Regions from separate parts of the Paenibacillus vulneris genome, predicted to be linked through region 2. Evidence: riboswitches for the same ligand, from Rfam matches in the RefSeq annotation. Region 2 holds a riboswitch; the other holds the start of a gene.

Region 1 (6,103 bases), on a different contig from region 2:
GGTTCAGCTGCTCCATGAGTGATTCCACTGCAAGCGCATCCTTGTGATACAAATGCTCAAGTATAATGTTCTTCGATTCCAGCGCTTGCTCCAACCGGTTCAGCAGGCGCTGCCGATCATATAAATCAGCAACCTGAATGCCGATTTTCAAATATTTATCCGCATAAAAAGGCGCTATCCCGGATTTCGTAGAACCGAATTGTCTGCTTCCGAGCCGTTCCTCCTCCAGCGCGTCGAACAGCAAATGATAGGGCAGAATGACCTGGCACCGATCCGAAATCCGAAGCTGAGGCTTCGGAACTTGTCTTGCCAGAAGCTTCTCATACTCCTGAACCAGGCCGCTTATATTGAGCGCCGCACCCGGCCCTATGACATTGATAACCCGTTCGTGGAAAACGCCGGAAGGAAGCATATGCAGCACGAACTTGCCGAATTCATTGATAATCGTATGCCCCGCGTTGTTGCCTCCCTGAAATCGAACCACCACATCCGCATCGGATGCCAGTAAATCCGTTACCTTCCCTTTCCCTTCATCTCCCCAGTTCGCTCCTACGACTGCCGTTACCGTTCCTTTCAAAGAGTATCCTCTCCTTTTTGATTTTGTAAGCCTCACATTGTCATTATATTGGTTATTGTGATATAAAAATAATGAATAATATGAATATCTACTATAAATGGAGATAATGGATGGAGACGAATCTGGAAGGATTAAAAGTATTTTTGGCCGTGGCCAAAGCCGGGAGCTTCTCGAAGGCATCCGAAGCATTGTTTATCACCCAGCCTGCGGTCAGCCATTCGATCAAGCAGCTGGAGGAGCAGCTGGGAGGTCCTCTGTTCTTCCGAACCTCCAGGGGCGTTAAGCTGACCGTAGAGGGGGAGGTGCTGCTTCGTTATGTGGATCAAGCGTTCCAGCTCCTGGCTGAAGGAGAGCGCAAGCTGACGGAAATGCATCAGATGCTTGGCGGCGTCGTGCATATCGGAGCTAATGATACCATTTGTAAGCACGTGCTGATGCCTTACCTGGAATCGTTCCACAATAGCTATCCGCAAGTGAAGATGCATGTAACGAACCGTACGACGCAGGAAACCGTCAAGCTCTTAAAGGAAGGGAAGATCGATTTCGGGGTCGTGAATCTGCCCATTCAGGATCATCAGCTAACCATTCGAAGCTGGAAGCCGCTGCATGATATCTTCGTTGCCGGAGCAAGCTATGCCGAGCTGATGAAAAGGCCGGTGACAGCCGCCGAGCTGGCCCTGCAGCCGCTCATTATGCTCGAGCGGGACAGCAGCATTCGTCAATATGTGGAACGTTTTTTCCATGGTCAGCAAGTTAGAATCACTCCGGAATTCGAGCTGGGGAGCATGGATCTGCTGATCCAGTTCGCCAAGGCAGGATTAGGCATTTCCTGCGTCACCAGGCAGTTCGTCAGCGATGAGCTGGCTTCGGGCGAGCTGTTCCCGGTGCTGCTGGAGCCCGAAATTCCTCCCCGTCATATCGGTATCGTGACCTTGAAGGATGTCCCGTTATCGATTGCGGCTACAACGATGCTTGATCTTTGTCTGAAGGACGGACCTGCCGCTCAATAGCCGGATAGAAGCAGCTTCTTATGAACAATTTTAAACTCCGACAAACATCTTTTTCAGTATGGCTATGTTGGTTTTTAATATTTCCGAGCATTGGTTCTATCATTTGTGTAATACTATGGTCGAAGAGGATTCCTTTTGGTTGAGAGGGGATAGTGAAATATGTCAGAGGGCAACATTGGATACGGTCAAGTGAACATTATTTGTGCAGAAGATTGTGGAAATGCAACAAAAAAAGAATTACTTAGAGCGTTTAATGCTGCCTTTGTACGTAACGATATTGGCTTCATCACGGATACCATCATAGAAAATATCCAATGGAATTTTATCGGCAGCAATGTATTACAGGGCAAGGATCAAGTGTTCAGAATGCTTGAAAAACTGATGGATAAAAAACCAACGGAGCTAGTTATTAGCAATATCATAACGCACGGATATTCCGGTTCTTTACATGGCACCCTAAAACTCGATGGCAACATTAGCTACGCTTTCTGCAATATTTATCGTTTCAATAGCAGTTTGAACAAAACAAAAATTAAAGAAATTACTACTTTTATTATTGACATTTCAAAGTAGTAATAGCTAAATCGGCCGCCTTTCTATTAGGCGGTTTCCTATTTGATCGAAAAACAACAGTTTAATTTCAATAGCCATATAAAAAAAAGAATGCACCGCTGCTTGCAGCAATGCATTCCTTTTGGCGGCTAAGCCAGCCTTCTTGCTTCGAGTCTGCAGCTTAAATAATCGTACAGGCTCAAAAACAAATCATTCACGAAATCGCACCGAAACGAGAATTTCACTTCCCCGCGCCAGTAAAAGGTCAGCAGATGGCTGTTTTTACCCATAACCATCTCTACGTCCCAACAGGGATGCTGCAGCTCGAACACTTCCTGGTTAATAAACATCTTGGGTCCTTCATTAGACAAATATACGCCGATCAAATTGCTTCCGAGCTTTGTAAAAAAGCCTTGCTTGGTCATAAACTCCCGTTCTTCACCCGACATGGCGAGACCCTCCTGACTGTAACTTTTGCGTACCCAAACACGACGAAAAGACCCCTCTGAGCCTAGGCAGGAGTCCGCTATCTATGCGTAACACCGTTCCTTCGGCAGCTGGCTGGCAAGAACCTCTGCAAGGATTCGTAGCCCCTGTAGCTTTGCGTCACAAGCTTTCACCTGCTTTGCCTTTTCGAGATCGAAATCTGTCAATTCGCGCAACAAAATACGACATTCCTAGCATATAAGATAGGCCCTAAGGAATACATATTCTTTAATACCTAATTTCGCAAATTTTCCACGGACTTTAGACCTAATTTATAAACTTGTTCTCCCCTGCGGTAGAATAAGGTTCCGAACAAGGTAATCACAGCCATTGTGACAAATAGTCCCGATCCGCCCCAATGCGTAAGAAGGACGCCCCCCACCATCGGACCTATGAAATGTCCCAAATTATTGAACGATTGCGCACCGAAATAAGTGCCCCTCATGCCTTCCGGTGCCAGCCGGTCTACCAGTACGTTTGCCTGCGGATAATTCAGAATTTCTCCCAGCGTGAAGAAGAACATGGATAGCATAAAACTGATCCAGCCCGCCGACAGAGCGAATCCGATATCCCCTACGGCAAACATCACGTTCCCGATTGCAATAGCTGTCATCGGCCCCCACCGTTCGAACAGTCTTGACAACGGAACTTGAAGCAGCACGACGACAACGGCATTCAGGCTCATAAGCAGCGCGAATAATGAGGCGCCGCCGGCAATATTTTGTTCAATATACTGCGATAAGGTCACGGTCATCTGGGAGTATCCGATCGCTCCCATGATAGCGCCGCCGATATAAAAGCGGAACACCCTGTCTTTTCGTACGATATTCCATGCGGATAATATCGTTACACTGCTGCGTTTCTCCCCCTCGATCCGTTTGATGCCGAACCTGCGCAGCAGCACTCCCAGACCTGCCGCATACAGAAGATAAAATAACCCCGTAATCATAAATGGCAGCCAAGCTTCCATCGTACCGAAGAAAGCGCCGAGCAGCGGCCCCACCGATACGCCTACATTAATGGCAATATACCGTAAGGAAAATACCTTGAGCCGTTTCTCCTTGACCGTCACGTCCGCCATTAACGCCTGGGATACCGGTTCGTATAAGGAACGGCAAAGTCCGTTCAGCATATTGAGCAGCATGAATGCAACCGGAGACTTCACCAAGGCAAAACCAAAAAATACGAGCACCCATCCGTACAGTGCCGCCAGCATGATGGTTTTCCGTCCCAGCCTGTCTGACAGCGCTCCGCCGACGAATCCTCCTACCGTGGAGGCTAACGGCCCTAATCCGATAATCATTCCTATGAGAACGGGACTGAGCTGCGTATCCTTGGATAAGTAGATAGCCAAAAACGGCATACTCATAGAGGAGGCTGTGCGGGCTAATATGGTTCCGAAAAGAAGAACGTGGACAATGGGATGATATTCACGAAAAAATGATGCTAATCGCTGCATGCAGTGTTCTCCTTTGCGGCCAACTCTAGTTTTTCTACCATTGGTAAATAAAAGATTTACTCATTATACTTCAAAACCTCCATCCTGTCTTTAGTCAAAAAAAGAGAGCCTCCCTCATGGGAAAGCCCTCTGGAAACATGTATTGTTATTTTAAATCTTCACTTACCTTGATCACGTACATTTGAGACGGGTTCTGGTTCAGCTTCAATTTGCCCTGATCATCGTAGCCGTCCACGCCAAAGTCGTTGTCGTTTACAACCGCAATCGTATTTTTATCAATGACCGTCAAGCCTTCCAATTTTTCATGTGGATAGCCTAGCTTGGCGACATCGACAACCAGTTCCTTCGTAACAGGAACGATTCCTTTCTCTTTCAGCTGCGCTATCGTCAGCTTCTCCAGATCGTTGCTGGCCTCAGTGCCTAACAGATTCGTTGCTTTGGAAAAATCCGCTCTGTAAATCCGCTTGAGCTGCGCTTCCTCTCCCGCGTTTTTATCACGCTCGTCTACCAGAACTACGTCAGAGCTAAGCGCGGACAAGTCGCTGATGACGACATCCTTTTGTTTGACATTTTTGAAGCTGCTTGCGTTTTCAGCAACATAGACGTACTCGCCGATGATTTTCTTGGTGGACAGATCCATCTTTAAAATCCGCAGATGGCGGGATTCCTCGCCGGTCTTTTTATCGGGTACCGCCATCGGACTTTGAATGGAGGTGTACAAATACTTCCCGTCCGGAGAAATGGTTACGCCCTCGAAGCCGCGATTGGCAATACGGTTGTTGTATACTGCAGGCAGCGTATCATAGATTTCCATCTGAGCGCCGGCAGCCACAAGCTTGTCCTTCGAGCCTTGAGGCACATAGCGGCCGATGACCGTTCCATCTCTCTTCACTTGAAGGATGGACGGACGGTATTCATCGGACAGCCAGAAGGTATCGTCGCTCGGGCTGTAGGCGATGCCCTCCAGATCCAGACCATCCGGATCGTAGCCCAGCTTCTTCGTGCCGGAGCCGTCATACGGTACCTCGTCGCTTCCTTCCAGGTTCGGCATTCCGGTCAATTCCGAGGTTTTGGAATAGACATCCGTTTTGCCTTCCGGTAAATGCAGCTTGATCGTTTCCAGCACTTCGATGGTTCCGTTCGCCGCTTTTATTTTATATATGCGCGGAGCGTACTTGTCGTCCGGGAACGTGCGCAGCTTGTCCTTGCCGAATTCGCCGTTCGGTCCGCGATCAGCCAGCGTATAGAACACATCGGCCGGATCGTTCGGCATGTGAAGCAGTCCGGAGAAGCCGCCTTCCTTAATTCCTGCCGTCAGCTCGGACGGGTTTTTCCATTCATGGATGGCCTCTACTTTAGGCTGCTCCTTTAGCTGAATCGTCTGGGTCGCTTCATTCCACTCTACCTGCTTGCCAAGTGCTTCACTGAGCGCACGCAGCGGCACGTAGGTACTTCCGTCGATGACGACTGCATCTTGATCCAGCTTCACCGGCTTGCCGTTGGATACGATATTGAACTTAACCGCTACCGCCTCCAATGCATTTTGCGCCGCTCCGGCCGCCTGCGTTCCCATTAAAGCAAAAACGGCCAATGATGCGATCAGCCATTTTCTTTTTCTTAACCACTTTTTCATAGAACCCCTCCGCACTCTTCATCGTAGACTCACGATTTCAAGTATAGAAGCGATTTGTTTATGGAATATGAAGGCCATTTGAAGATTTTGTAAAGACAACCTCATAGAGCCAGGACTTCACGTCGAACCTCCGGGTACTTTGCAGAATCAAAAAAAGAACGCCTAGCTTCAGCTAAACGTTCCCTTAATGTACAACTATCCTTTTTTGACATATTTACTGGCTTTCTCGATGGCTTCGTCCTCTGTAGCCCCTGTAACGTAACGGCCATTGATATAAATGAATGCAAATCTGGAGCAAGGACCACAGTACGATTTGCACGCCACTTTAATGTCGGCGTCCGGAGCCAGTTTTTGCAGCTTGGGCAGCGCCGTCTTCATCTTCATAT
Region 2 (6,103 bases):
AAGGAGGCGAGCAGCGCCCCGGATATGCCTTCCTTCAGCATGCCGGTTACGGATTCTTTGACTTCGTCCGCACTGTTGTATACGGCTTTGAAGGTCACGCCAGGCATCGATTGCTGCCACTCTGCGATCAGCTTGTCCGTATCGTTGGAGAAATCAACGGCATTCGCGCTCTTCGTCTTGTACAAATGAACGCCGATAGCCGGCTTCCCATCCAGGCGGGCGTTAAAGGTAGATTCGGTTACCGCCTTAATCTTGGCGATCTCCTTCAGCGTAATCGTGCTGCCGCTGCCTGTGGTCAGCTCCATCTGCTCCAAGCCAAACAGGCTGTCGAGATTGCCGGTGACCCGCGCCATCTTCGTGTTGCCGTCAAACTCGACGGAGCCGATTGGCCCGTTGGACAAAGCGCTGCGCAGCGAGGCCGTCACTTGCGCCGGGGTCAAGCCAAAGCTGTTCAATGCATCCGCATCCAGCTGAATATCCATGGTCGTTTCTCTAGCGCCGATGGAGTCCAGATGGTCAATGCCTGGCATCGCTTCAAAGCCTGGCTTGATTTTGTCCTCATAGAGCTGATCCAGCTCGGTCTGGCTCATGCCGTTGTCGGCATTGATCGCCAAGTAATAGGCAGGTATCGAAGCAAAGCCGAAGGTGGATACCTTGGGTCTATCTGCCGTCGCAGGGAGCTTCACTTCCTGCACCAGACTTTCCAAGTCCTGCTTCTTCTTATCCGTGTCTACATTTTGCTTGAATTGGACGATGATAGTGGATACGTTATCGCTTGAGGTAGACGTCAGCGAATCAAGATCCTCGATATTGGCCACCTTATCCTCTATAGGCTTCGTGACCTCTTCCATCACATCCTTAGGCGGACCTTGGTAGGTGGTGGAAATTAAGACTACCGGAAAGGATACGTCCGGCATGTTCTCCACTTTCAATGTAGATGCTGAGTACAAGCCTCCGCCCATCAATATGGCTATCATGATGAACACCGCAGCTACATTTTTCATGGAGAAGCTGGTCAGTTTGTTCATTGGGTTCCCCTCCTAAGAGCTTTGCGGAGCAAAGCTTTCTTCGTAAGCGGTACTGAGCTTTGCTTTATCAGCGTCGGCATCCACGTTATGCCCGGACGAATGACGACAGGGCACATTCGATTTCTTCGATTAAAGTACACCACGAATATGAACGGAGCATGAACAAACCCCTCCCGGCTCCTTATTTAACCGTTGGTAAGTTATTGCAGGTATATGTGCATACAAAAAAACCGCAAGCTTAATCGCTTGCAGTTCCTCTATTATGGATTCAGTTATTCAGGAAGCCGACTTGGGAAAGGTCAGCATAAATACAGTTTCCTTATCCGTGCTGGAGAACGAGATCTCCCCGTCATTTTTATGCATAATTTGCTTGCAAATCGTAAGACCTAAACCCGTTCCATTCGTTTTGTTGGTAACAAATGGAACAAACAGCGACTTGGCGAGCTCCGCCGGAATAGGAGGACCGTTATTCGTAATGTGAATATAGGCTTTACGCTGGTCCTCGAAGGCGGATATCTTCATTTTTTTATCATACTTCGCTTGAGAGAGCGCATCGATACCATTATTAATCAAATTGTTCAGCACCTGTTGGATTCCCAGCCTCTGAACGCGAAGGGTCATATGCTCCGGAATTTTAACGCACAGATTGACATTTTCATTAATTAGTCGAGGGCGCAGCAACGACAGGTTGTATTCCAGCATCTGCTTGACGGAGATCGGCTCCTTCTCTTCTTCCACCATAGGCTTCTTGGAGAAGCTGAGAAATCCGGTCACCTGCATATGCATATTGTTGCATTCATCCTCTATGAACTCCAAATAGGAGTCTATCTTCTCTTTTGGCAGAGAATGGATATTAGAACGAAGCAGTTTAATAAACCCTTTAATAGAAGTTAAAGGGTTGCGAATTTCGTGCGCCATGCTGGCGGCCATTTTCCCGATCAGATTCATCAGGTCGTCGTGAAGCTGGTGAATAGCCGTATCTTTTTCTATCATTGAAGCCAATGTAATCTGCCAATAATGCTTGCATAGGATTCCCTCGAAATCGTCGATTCGAAGACAAATTTGGTGATACAAGGTTGCCGGCAGCGAATCTCCGAGTACATCCAGCAAGGCGCGGCGCCATGAGTGAGAGCATTGAATAATATCAATAATTTGAAGCCCCAATTCCTCGAACCTTCCGCACCAATCGTCAACCAATTGCCGAATCGGATGCTGCTCCGGGGGAATATGAAGATCGGTAATATAATCAAAATAGATGTCGCCCCTGCGCATCATATTGGATACATTATACCCGCGTAAAATCTGCTCCTCCATCAGCTTCTGCCACTGCTCAATAACCTGTGACTTCTTATCCCTTACATGCTTTAACAAAGGCTCTGCATCCATAAAAGAAAACCCGCCTATATATAGGAGTGTGATATTACATAACATATCATAAAGAGATCGGAAGTCCAATGCTCAAAACTATAGGACTTTATATACATTTTGTCTCATAGGAATAGTATACATTATTATGCGGAAATATAAATATGAAATTCTCCGATGGATTCCAGACTAAGAGGAATACTGAACACTTCGCCACCCCAATGGTTTGCAGCTCCATTAATGAGGCTCGGCGGTGTAATATCGACTTCGATCCCCTGCTGAAACAGCAAGGTGCTGGCATTTCCGCTAATCATATTCCCCAGCTCGCCGACCGCGCTCTGGCACATCTCATCAAAATGCGTGAGGGGGTAACCGCCCATCATCCCGGATACCATCCGTAAAGCAACCGTCTCGGGAATACCAAAAATAATATCCTTTTGCAGCTGGCCTAGAATCCCGATTTTGAGCCAAACGTAATCCTCCGTGTATTGGATCGTTCTCATACTAAGCTGCCCGACAATGGGTTTAATTTGGATCAGCGTTTCAATGACATGAAGTGATGAAGTTAAGAACGGGTTCACGAAGTTTGCTTGCACATGATACAGCCCCTTTACAAAGAAAGTTATAAGAATTAAAAAAAACTGCCCGAAATTGGGCAGTCTTGTTTTTGCAAAACTTAGAACCTATGCGCCGTTTTCGGTAACCCAGCCGCCATAGGAATGCTCCTTTAGGCCTGTGGCTTTGCGTCCCTGCCTTTCGGCAAGTTTGCCATTATCGATTTGTCATGGTGATTATATAGCCAAACTACATCCATTGTAGCATACAAGCTGGCAAAATAGTACTTGTTTTCCTATAGCACCAACCGCATCTCCATGACTTTACTACTATATCCGGCTATTTGTAAAGAGGCCAAATTCATATAAGTACCCGCCAAGTGGTGAAGAACCTATTTCAGTCCCGTTAATGCAATGCCGCGGATAATATGCTTTTGAAACAACAGGAATACGGCGATTAGCGGAAGCACCGAGACACTTGCTCCTGTCATAATCATCGCCCAGCCGCTGCTGTCCTTCTGTTCGCTCGAGAAGAAGGATATGCCCACCGGAATGGTTAATCGTTCGGGCGACTGGGTCACAATAAGCGGCCAAATAAAAGCGTTCCAGCTGGATAAAAAAGTAAGTATTCCTAATGCAGCCAGCGCGGGACGAACAAGAGGCACCGCAATACGCACCATGATGCTCCATTCATTCAAACCATCGACTCTGGCTGCGTCCAGCAGCTCTTGAGGAACCTGCTCCATAAATTGCTTCATCAGGAAAATGCCGAAAGCCGACATGATCCCGGGAAACAAAATCCCCGTATACGTATCTACCCAATCCAGTTGAACAGAGGCGATATACCAGGGGATGATCAGCATCTCCGTAGGCACCATCATCGTGCTTAAGATGGCGATAAAGATAACCTGCTTGCCGTGAAATGAAAATCGGGCCAGAATATAGCCTGCTACCGTATCAAACAGCGCCACGCTTGCCGTCGTTATGCAGGCTACGATCAGGCTGTTCAGCATCCAATCGGCGAACGGGGATTGGACGAACAAGGCCGCATAATTATCAAGGGTCATCGTCTCCGGAATCAGCTGCAAGGAGAATACGTCCTTCGGCAGCTTCAAGGAGGTGGCGATCATCCACACAAAAGGAAATACCATTCCCGCAGCTCCGATGATGAGTACGATATGAAGCAGAACTATAGTAGCCCCGAACCGGCGCCTCTTGTTCGTTCCACCGGCGTTTCCTGTAACCTTCACTGCCTTCACCCCCTAGGGCCTAATACTCTGTTTTGCTGCTTAATATCTTCATCTGCAGCAGAGACAGCAATAAAATAATGACAAACAGCACCACGGTCGCCGCAGCCGCCTCTCCCATATTGAAATGCTTAAAGGCCATATCGTAGATATACAATACCAGGGAAACCGTCGAGTTCAGCGGACCTCCCAAGGTCATATTCAACACCTGGGTGAACGATTGCAGATAGCTGATGCTGGCAATAATGACGGAGAACACTAGAACCGGGTTGAGCAGCGGTAAGGTAATATAACGAAACCTTTGCCAGCGGTTCGCTCCGTCGATGGAAGCTGCATCGTAATACAAGGTCGGGATATTCTCCAGCCCGCTCAAAAAGACAATCATCTGAAACCCGATGCTCTGCCATATCATTGCGGCAATAACAATAAAGATCGCTTGAGACGGAGAGCCCAGGAATAGCTGCGGCTCGAGACCCAGCTTCAGGAGCAGCGCATTGATAACTCCGTTTTTCATAAAAATCCAGCGAAACACCCAGCTTACCGCCACTACACTGGTGATATAGGGGATAAAGTAAAGGGTCCGGTACAAGCCTCTGGATACATGGAGCTTATGAAGAAGGAGCGCAACCGCCAAACCGGCGATCAACTGCCCCGGCACGCCGATCAGAACATATACGAACGTATTGCCGAGCGACCTGATGAACTTCGTATCCTGAAAGAGCGCTGCATAGTTGTCGAATCCGACGAAGGGCTTCTCCTCCGACAATAAATCCCACTCCCGGAAGCCAATGTTGAATGCATAGGCAATAGGAAGAATACGTACGATGACAAAAAAAAGAAGGGGCAGCAGAAGGCAGCTGTAAATAAACAGATAGCGCTGCTTTTTATAGCTGAGCCCGCTTTTAAAGGAAATTGGCTTTTTACGGAGTGCAAGCTTATTTACTTGTTCCATAGACACTCCCCCTGACTCCCGCCTCATTTCTTATCCTGCTTCGCCCAATAATCGTCATACAGCTTCTGCGTCTTCGATACAAGCTCCTCGAAAGCTTTCTCGTAAGGCACCTTGTTCAGCACGACCTGATCGACCGCCTCTGTGAAGTAGTCCCGCTCCAGCTTCTCATCAACGAAGAAATGGGCATGTGCCACGCCAAGCTGTTGAATGAACGGCCCCAGCTTCTCATCCTTGGCATATTTCTCCTGCAAAGCGACCTCCTTCTTGGCCGGAAGCTCACCGACCTTCTCCACCCATTGCTCCTGCACTTCCTTGCTTGTCAAATATTTCAGCCACTCCGCGGCGGCTTCAAGCTTTTTGCCCTGCACGTTTTTCGTAATGGCATTGGCCCAGAACGATACCTGCGTCGCTTTCTCCTTATATGCAGGCAGCGGGGCGATCGCGTACGGCAAATCCGGCACATCCTTTTTCAAGCCGCCGAGCTGGAACGAACCGTCGATATTCATCGCCGCATGACCGCCCTTGAAGGCCGTAATGTCATCATTATAAAAATTGTTCGTGCCCACCTTATGTACAAGCGACAAATCTATCAAATATTTGAAGGCCTCAAGCCCTGCCGGGGATTGGTTCCACAAAATTTTGCGTCTATCGTCACTGATGTCTTTGCCCCCCGCCTGATACACCAGCGCATCCCGGTACCAATGATGCAGCTGCGCGTTCGGCTGCCAAGCCAGCCCCTCGATGACGTACTGGCCGTTCTTATCCTTCTGGGTCAGCTTCTTGGCGTAATCCACCAGCTCATCCCATGTTGCCGGCGGTTTGGCGGGATCCAGCCCGGCCTTGGCGAACAGCTCCTTGTTATAAAAAAGCGCGAGGGTACGGACAGCCGTCGGAATGGCGTAATATTTGCCGTTCAGCTTGGCGGTATCCACGAAGGGGAAAAACTCCTGCTTAATG

Evidence for each region. Region 2 has a riboswitch for cyclic di-GMP ahead of ABEA66_RS19070 (chemotaxis protein CheX). Riboswitches for the same ligand answer to the same signal wherever they lie in the genome.
Region 1: linked by a shared signal. The riboswitch ahead of ABEA66_RS23640 (hypothetical protein) and the one ahead of ABEA66_RS19070 (chemotaxis protein CheX) in region 2 are both predicted to bind cyclic di-GMP.

Annotation. Positions count from the first base shown of each region.
Region 1 is NZ_BAABJG010000027.1:158,249-164,351, reverse strand. Features, by position in the region: gene ABEA66_RS23660 (THUMP domain-containing class I SAM-dependent RNA methyltransferase) at 1-18, shown strand, start outside; partial or broken gene ABEA66_RS23655 (adenylosuccinate synthetase) at 5-577, opposite strand; gene ABEA66_RS23650 (LysR family transcriptional regulator) at 688-1,587, shown strand; gene ABEA66_RS23645 (nuclear transport factor 2 family protein) at 1,747-2,160, shown strand; gene ABEA66_RS23640 (hypothetical protein) at 2,289-2,588, opposite strand; cyclic di-GMP riboswitch class I at 2,689-2,779, opposite strand; gene ABEA66_RS23635 (MDR family MFS transporter) at 2,861-4,084, opposite strand; gene ABEA66_RS23630 (esterase-like activity of phytase family protein) at 4,230-5,717, opposite strand; gene ABEA66_RS23625 (YuzB family protein) at 5,913-6,103, opposite strand, start outside.
Region 2 is NZ_BAABJG010000021.1:151,198-157,300, forward strand. Features, by position in the region: gene ABEA66_RS19060 (efflux RND transporter permease subunit) at 1-1,028, opposite strand, end outside; gene ABEA66_RS19065 (sensor histidine kinase) at 1,305-2,414, opposite strand; gene ABEA66_RS19070 (chemotaxis protein CheX) at 2,540-2,989, opposite strand; cyclic di-GMP riboswitch class I at 3,089-3,173, opposite strand; gene ABEA66_RS19075 (carbohydrate ABC transporter permease) at 3,340-4,197, opposite strand; gene ABEA66_RS19080 (carbohydrate ABC transporter permease) at 4,217-5,146, opposite strand; gene ABEA66_RS19085 (sugar ABC transporter substrate-binding protein) at 5,170-6,103, opposite strand, start outside.